Linked DNA regions of Shimia isoporae. The protein of the gene in region 2 interacts with the protein of the main gene of each other region in a pairwise test. Links are inferred from orthologs where the notes say so. Each region holds a gene or a part of one and is shown on either strand. Other genes may lie near its edges. The genes, in order: dnaE and dnaQ.

What was found.
Region 1: the proteins of dnaQ (region 2) and dnaE interact in binary tests that used the Escherichia coli proteins (3 or more experiments, as listed by UniProt). The link is inferred for Shimia isoporae from one-to-one orthologs.

Annotation. Positions count from the first base shown.
Region 1 is NZ_SMGR01000003.1:77,552-81,967, reverse strand. The notes cover bases 189-4,292. They hold dnaE (DNA polymerase III subunit alpha), read left to right. Parts: upstream 189-570; coding sequence 571-4,092; downstream 4,093-4,292. Other genes in these bases: BXY66_RS14690 (SlyX family protein), read right to left, coding at 4,138-4,292; BXY66_RS14700 (pyridoxal phosphate-dependent decarboxylase family protein), read right to left, coding at 189-320. Also shown: more of BXY66_RS14700, read right to left, coding at 1-188; more of BXY66_RS14690, read right to left, coding at 4,293-4,332. UniProt on the Escherichia coli protein: DNA polymerase III is a complex, multichain enzyme responsible for most of the replicative synthesis in bacteria. This DNA polymerase also exhibits 3' to 5' exonuclease activity. The alpha chain is the DNA polymerase catalytic subunit.
Region 2 is NZ_SMGR01000004.1:67,754-71,065, reverse strand. Bases 214-3,213 are described here. They hold dnaQ (DNA polymerase III subunit epsilon), read left to right. Parts: upstream 214-1,344; coding sequence 1,345-2,082; downstream 2,083-3,213. Other genes in these bases: BXY66_RS17195 (FxsA family protein), read right to left, coding at 2,656-3,144; secB (protein-export chaperone SecB), read right to left, coding at 2,113-2,598; coaE (dephospho-CoA kinase), read left to right, coding at 759-1,352; BXY66_RS17215 (shikimate dehydrogenase), read left to right, coding at 214-762. Also shown: more of BXY66_RS17215, read left to right, coding at 1-213; BXY66_RS17190 (Tim44/TimA family putative adaptor protein), read left to right, coding at 3,249-3,312. UniProt on the Escherichia coli protein: DNA polymerase III is a complex, multichain enzyme responsible for most of the replicative synthesis in bacteria. The epsilon subunit contain the editing function and is a proofreading 3'-5' exonuclease.

The DNA.
Region 1 (4,416 bases), on a different replicon or contig from region 2:
CCGAGCATCTTGTCCATCTGGTTTTCGATCTCGGCAACTGTGTCGTTGTAGTCCTTCTCGGCCTTGATCCTGTCGGTGACATAAACCGGATCATCCCATTGGTCGCCGTATTCACGGCGCGCGTTGCTGTTGGCTTGGACCGCCTTGAGCGCCATACGGGTCATCAGGTCTTCGTTCTCTCCCATGGGACCGATGAACCATCCGGCAAGCGATTGGGTGCCTTTGCAATTGGCCAGATCGAGATCGTTGTTGTCTTTGGCGTACTGGTGAAACTTCTCAAGAATAGTTTTGATATGCGAGGAATGCTGGCTGTCGTCCATGTCCGGTCCGCCCTGTTCAAATATGTATAAAGCAAGCAATTTTTTCCCACCGCGGTGCGGGGGAGAACGGGTTGGTAAAAAGCGCGCAACCTGTCCGGTATTGCGAAGAAGTTAACACAAAAAGCACTGCGGTGCATAATTTTGGGCTTTCCGGATCAATTGGACGTTTTGTTGTCATTAATTCAGTGACTTGACGCTTTGTGGCGAAACGGGCGTTTCCTCGGCTGATGGGCTGGGATAGCTTGGGCGCATGAGCAGCCAACCCCGATTCATTCATCTCCGCGTCCATACCGAATACTCGCTTTTGGAGGGTGCCGTTCGGACCAAGAAACTGCCGGGCATGTGCGCCGATATGGGCATGCCTGCGGTGGCGATCACCGACACGAACAGCCTTTTCGCGGCGCTGGAGTTTTCAGTCGGCGCGCAGGGCGCCGGAGTGCAGCCGATCGTTGGCTGTCAGGTGTCAGTGAAAATGCCGCACGATGATCCGTCAGGACGCACGCAGCCGCCTGCACCGGCGCCGGTGGTTTTGTTGAGCCAGCGCGAAGAAGGGTATGAAAACCTGATGAAGCTGAGTTCGTGCCTGTATGTGGACAAGGACGGGGGCGAGGCACCGCAGGTGACAATAGAGCAATTGGCCGCGCACAGCGCTGGGCTGATTTGTTTGACGGGCGGACCAGACGGACCCATAGGGCGCCTTCTTCAGCAGGGGCATCGGGCCGATGCGGAAGCCATGATGGTGCGCTTCCAAGAGATTTACAGGGACCGGCTTTACGTCGAGTTGCAGCGACACCCGGGAGAGACCGGTCAGCCCGAGGCTGAGAGGCTGACGGAACGTGGGTTTGTCGAGATGGCCTACGGCATGGATATTCCGCTCGTGGCCACCAATGACGTGTATTTTCCGAACACGGAAATGTACGAAGCCCATGATGCGCTGATCTGTATCGCCGAGGGGGCATATGTCGATCAACAGGACGGCCGCCGGCGCCTGACGGCGCAGCATTATTTCAAGTCTCAGGAAGAGATGGTTGCCCTGTTTGCGGATTTGCCGGAAGCGATTGAGAACACAGTAGAAATCGCCAAGCGCTGTGCCTTTGCAACCTATCGCCGGGACCCGATCCTGCCGAAGTTTGCGGATGACGAGGTCGCGGAGCTTCGCCGGATTGCAAACGAAGGTCTGCAGGCCCGTTTGGCGGTGATCCCGCACGCGGTGTCTGTAGAGGAGTATCAGGAACGGCTGGATTTCGAGCTTGGTATTATCGAAGGAATGGGGTTCCCAGGCTACTTCCTGATCGTTGCCGACTTTATCCAGTGGGGCAAGGATCAGGGCATTCCGGTGGGCCCCGGGCGGGGCTCGGGTGCGGGCTCGCTGGTGGCCTATGCGTTGACGATCACCGACCTTGACCCACTGCGATATTCGTTGCTCTTCGAACGTTTCCTCAACCCGGAACGTGTTTCGATGCCGGATTTCGACATCGACTTTTGCATGGATCGCCGAGAAGAGGTGATCCGCTACGTGCAGGAGAAATACGGCCGCGACAAGGTGGGGCAGATCATCACCTTTGGTGCGCTGTTGTCCAAAGCCGCTGTGCGCGACATCGGGCGGGTTTTGCAGATGCCTTATGGGCAGGTGGATCGGCTGAGCAAGCTGATCCCCGTCGAGGGCGTGAAACCAATGTCAATTGCGGACTCGCTGAAAGAGGAGCCGCGGTTGCGCGAAGAGGCCCGCAACGAAGAGGTTGTGGACCGGTTGCTGAAATACGGGATGCAGGTCGAGGGGTTGCTTCGGAACGCGTCCACACACGCAGCTGGCGTGGTGATTGGTGACAGACCGCTGGATGCGCTGGTGCCGCTTTACCAAGACCCGCGCTCGGACATGCCTGCGACCCAGTTCAACATGAAATGGGTGGAACAGGCCGGGCTTGTTAAGTTTGACTTTCTGGGTTTGAAAACACTGACAGTCATCCAGAATGCCATTGAACAGATCCTCAGTTCCGGACGCGATATTCACATTGCCGCGGATGGCACCCAACTTTACGAGCCGCCAGAAGGTGCGGTGAATGAGATCAACGCGATCCCGCTGGATGATGATCCGACGTACAAACTATATTCTGCAGCCAAAACCGTGGCCGTGTTTCAGGTGGAATCCACAGGGATGATGGATGCGCTTAAGCGCATGAAACCGACCTGTATCGAAGACATTGTTGCGCTTGTTGCGCTTTATCGTCCGGGTCCCATGGAGAACATTCCGGTTTACTGCGAGGTCAAAAATGGCTTGAGGGAGATCGAGTCCGTCCACCCGCTGATCGACCATATCCTCGAAGAGACGCAGGGGATCATCGTTTATCAGGAACAGGTGATGCAGATCGCGCAGGTTATGGCGGGCTACTCACTTGGCGGCGCTGACCTGTTGCGTCGTGCGATGGGTAAAAAGATCAAGGAGGCGATGGACGCCGAGCGTCCGAAGTTCGAGAAGGGCGCGGCCGAAAACGGGGTTCCGGCGAAGAAAGCCAGTGAGGTTTTCGACCTTCTGGAGAAGTTCGCCAACTACGGCTTTAACAAATCGCACGCGGCGGCCTATGCCGTGGTGAGTTACCAGACCGCGTGGCTCAAGGCCAACCATCCGGTCGAGTTCATGGCCGGTGTCATGAACTGCGATATTCACCTTACCGACAAGCTTGCGGTTTACTTTGAAGAAGTGAAGAAGGCGCTGAAGTTGCCTTATGTGCCGCCCTGCGTGAACCGCTCGGATGCGACGTTCAAGGTGGTCGACGGAGCTCTGGTCTATGCGCTCGGTGCGCTGAAGAACGTCGGTATCGAAGCGATGAAGCTGGTCACCGAAGGGCGTAAGGTGGATGGCGTCGACAAACCCTTTGCGACGCTGTTTGATTTTGCCCGCCGGGTTGATCTCAAAAAGGTGGGCAAGCGTCCACTGGAAATGCTGGCCCGATCAGGCGCGTTTGATCAACTGGACAACAACCGGCGGCGGGTGCTGGAAAGCCTGGATGGCTTGGTGAACTACTCCGCGGCGATCCACGATCAGAAAGCCAGCGATCAGGTGTCCCTGTTTGGCGAGGCAGGCGATGACCTGCCCGAGCCGCGCTTGTCGCCTGCGGGCGACTGGCTGCCCGCAGAGAAACTTGATGAGGAAGCCCGCGCGATTGGCTTCTTCCTGTCGGGGCACCCGTTGGAAGATTATATGCCGGCCCTCAAGCGCAAGCAGGTGCTCACGCTTGACGAATTGACCGAAAAGGCACGAGGCGGACCGTTGGTCGCGAAGCTGGCCGGTCGGGTTTCCGGGCGGCAGGAGAGGAAGTCCGCAAAGGGCAATCGGTTTGCCTTTGCGCAACTGTCAGATCCGACCGGTGCTTACGAGGTCACAATATTCTCGGACACGCTGGAAAAGTGTCGGGAGCATCTGGAAACCGGCTCAAAAGTGGTGGTCACAGTCAAAGCCGAGATGGAGAGCGACCAGCTCAAGCTGCTGGCGCAGTCCATGACGCCGGTGGACGTGATCGCGGCGGATGCAGGCAATTCGGGGCTCAAGATTTATCTTGATGACAGTTCTGCGGTGGTGCCGGTGGCCAACATCCTGCGAGGCGCCAAGGAAGCCAACCCGAAAGCCCCAAAGGGACCCGTGATGTTCTGCCTCAACAACATGGAGTTGCCCGGCGAGGTGGAAATCGATGCGGGTGCCGGATTCCCTGTCAATCCGCAGATCAAAGGTGCTTTGAAATCTGTTGAAGGTGTGATGGCGGTGGAGGAGTTCTGAGGCAGGTAAGAGCGCCACACTTCCGATTTAAGCTTGGACGCAGCCTCAGTAATGCGGCGGGCGTTCGTCGCCCATGACCACACCGCCGCCGCCATCGGACTCGCGGCTGGCTTCGCGTTCCAGCAGCATTTGCACACGGCGGGTCAGCAAGGCGATTTCGCCGTCCTGACGGGCGATAACGTCGCTGAGTTCCTCGACGGTGCGTGTCAGGTGGGCGATCTGTTCTTCGAGTTTTTCCATGGTGTCCAGATAGGTCGTCAGGCCGCTGCGCGTCAAGCGACGTGGGGTTTTTCTTGTGAAGTTGGCGCCGGGCTTATGTGATCG
Region 2 (3,312 bases):
CACGGTCATTGGCTACGCTCTCTCGGGCTTCCCGGACACTATGTCCCTTTAGAGGTAAAAGCCGATGATTTGGGTGATGTGCTAAAGGCCATGCCAAAAATGGGGTTCGTCGGCTGCAATGTGACGATCCCGCACAAAGAGCGGGTTATGCAGTTTGTCGACCAGATTACAGATCGCGCCACGCTCATAGGCGCCGTGAACACGCTGATTTTCCGAGAAGACGGTAGTATCCTTGGCGACAATACAGATGGCTATGGTTTCATAGAAAACTTGAAGCAGAACGCCAAGGAATGGGATCCCAAAGGTGGACCGGCTGTTGTTCTTGGTGCTGGTGGTGCCGCACGCGCGGTTGTCGCTTCGCTGTTAGATGCTGGTGCGCCCGAGATTTTGCTGACAAACCGAACGCGGGTGAGAAGTGACAACCTTCGGGATGATTTTGGTGCACGTGTGAAAGTCGTTGAATGGGTTCAGGCAGGCAACATCGTCGAACAAGCCCACACTCTGGTCAACACAACATCTCTTGGCATGACAGGAAAGTCGGAGTTGCGGGTTCCTCTGGATGGATTGCGAGCTGAAACCTTGGTGACCGACCTTGTTTACACGCCCCTGCGCACAGCGCTTTTGGAAACAGCGTCTGCAAAGGGGTGTGTCACCGTTGATGGCGTAGGAATGTTGCTTCACCAGGCGGTTCCGGGATTTGAGCGATGGTTCGGTAAGCGCCCAACTGTTGATCTGGCGACACGTCGTGCGGTTCTGGCATGACCTTTAAGCTTGGTCTCACAGGGTCGATTGGTATGGGAAAATCGACAACGGCGCAGATGTTTGTGGATCTGGGTTGCGCACTTTGGGATGCAGACGCGGCGGTTCACAGACTTTATGCGCATGGAGGTGCGGCCATCGCCTCGATAAGCGAGATTTGCCCGCAAGCAATCGTGGATGGCGCTGTTTCGCGCGATCGATTGCGCCAAGAAATCCAATGGGACCCGGAACTCCTGCAGAAGATCGAAGGCATTGTGCATCCTTTGGTTGCCCAAGATCGCGCAGAGTTTGTCGCCAAAGCAGAAAGCGATATTCTTGTTTTTGATATCCCGATCCTTTTCGAAACGGGCGGAAATGCTGCGATGGATGCAGTTGTATGTGTCTCTATTCCTGCGGAATTGCAGAGAGAGCGGGTTCTGGCACGAGGAACAATGACTGAAGCTCAGTTCGAACAAATCCTGGCCAAACAGATGCCGAACGACGACAAAGTTGCGAAATCTGACTATGTTGTCCTGACGGACACGCTTGACCATGCACGCGCGCAGGTCGAGAAAATCGTGAGCACCATCAGAGAGCAGTTGGCACATGCGTGAAATCGTACTTGATACCGAAACCACAGGATTTGACCCGTTCTCAGGCGACAGGATTGTCGAAATTGGTGCGCTCGAACTGTATAACCACCTGCCGACGGGTGAGACCTTTCATGTCTATATCAATCCTGAAAGAGGCATGCCCGAGGAGGCGTTTGGCGTTCACGGGATCGGACCGGATATTTTGGATGTTCCACGACCGGCCGAGCCCGGTGAAGTGACGCTCTTGGATAAGCCGGTGTTTTCTGCGTTCGGGCAGAAGTTTCTCGATTTCATTGGTGAAGACAGCAGGCTCGTTATTCACAACGCCAAGTTCGACATGAAGTTTCTCAATGCGGAATTGGGTTGGCTGAACCTTCCGCAAATCCCGATGAGCCGCGCGCTGGACACACTTGAAATTGCGCGTAACAAGTTCCCTGGATCACCCGCGTCGCTTGATGCGCTTTGCAGACGGTTCGGGATCGACAACTCCTCGCGTACTCTTCACGGAGCGCTTCTGGACTCTGAAATTCTCGCCGAAGTTTACCTTGAGCTTATTGGTGGACGGCAGCCCGACCTGGTTCTTGCTTCGGATTCTGGCGGCAAGAGTTCGGGGAATTCTGTGCAAGATGACTGGCGCCCTGCCCCACGCGAACAAAAACTGGCGTCCCGCCTTACAGCAGAAGAAGACGCGGCCCATAAGGATTTTGTGGAGAAAATGGGTGAGGACGCTCTTTGGTCCAAGCTGGGATAGGCGCTGCCGAAAAGGGCAGCGCCTGAATTCTTAGTTGACCGGCTGGCCTTGCTCTTCTGAGCGGCGCGCGATTTCCTGACGGTACAGCGCGACAAAGTCGATGTTGTCCAGATTCAGCGGCGGGAAACCACCGTCGCGGGTTACGTCGGAAACGATGCGGCGGACAAACGGGAACAGGATGCGCGGGCACTCGATCAATAGGAACGGGTGCAGTTGATCTTCTGGCACGCCTTCGACGTGGAAGATGCCAGCATAGTCCAGCTCGAGGATGAACATTTCGCTGTTATCTTCTTTGTTCTTAGACGTGATGTTGAGCTTGATCGCGACTTCGAACTGATTGTCAGCGGGGCGCTTTTTGGCGTCCAGATTTACTTGAACCTGAACGTCTGGTTGCGCCTGACCAGAGGCGCCTTTCTGGGCGAGAATGTTCTCGAAAGACATGTCGCGCACGAACTGCGTTAGCACGTTCATTTTGATTTGGGGCGCCTGAGCGGCCTCGGTGCCGTTTTCCGACATTTGAAACTCCATAAAACGTAGGTTTTGAAGGCTGCTTATCAGGTCAGCCGCGCTGCCTCAATGCTTTGTCCAGCCGGATGATTGATGGGTCGGGCGCTGGGCGGGATCGACCTCTGAAAACTCACCGTCGATGATGTCATCAGAAGCCCTTGGATGTGGATTGTAAGTGTTGTGACTGGTGCCCATCGAGAAACTTTGCACCGTCACACGTCGGCGCACGTAATGAAACACAGCAGAGCGAACAAAGGGGACAAGCAAGGAAAAGCCGATGGCATCAGTAAAAAATCCGGGCGTCAGCAACAATACGCCTGAGATCAAGATCATCGCTCCGTGTGCCAGTGGTTCGGTCGGATCGTCCAACTCGGCGAAGGACCGCTGTAGATTGCCAACGGCGGCCAAACCCTGGCTTCGCACCAGCCAAGTACCCAAAAAGGCTGTGATAACAACGGTTGCAAGGGTCGGCCAAAGGCCAATCGCTTCACCGACACTAATAAAAAGGGCGATTTCAATCAAAGGAACCGCCACAAAGGCAAACAAAAGCCACATGTCTGCTTTACTCCAAACGTTAGGTGGCCAAGGTGGACTTGACCCGTCGCGTGACTTACATAAGTCGCAACCAGCAATGTTTAAATGCCCATCATGAGGTTCCGATGAACTCACCCTTCTTTAGTCTTCTGGTTTTGGCCGGGATCGCCGTGTTCCTGATCCTGCGAT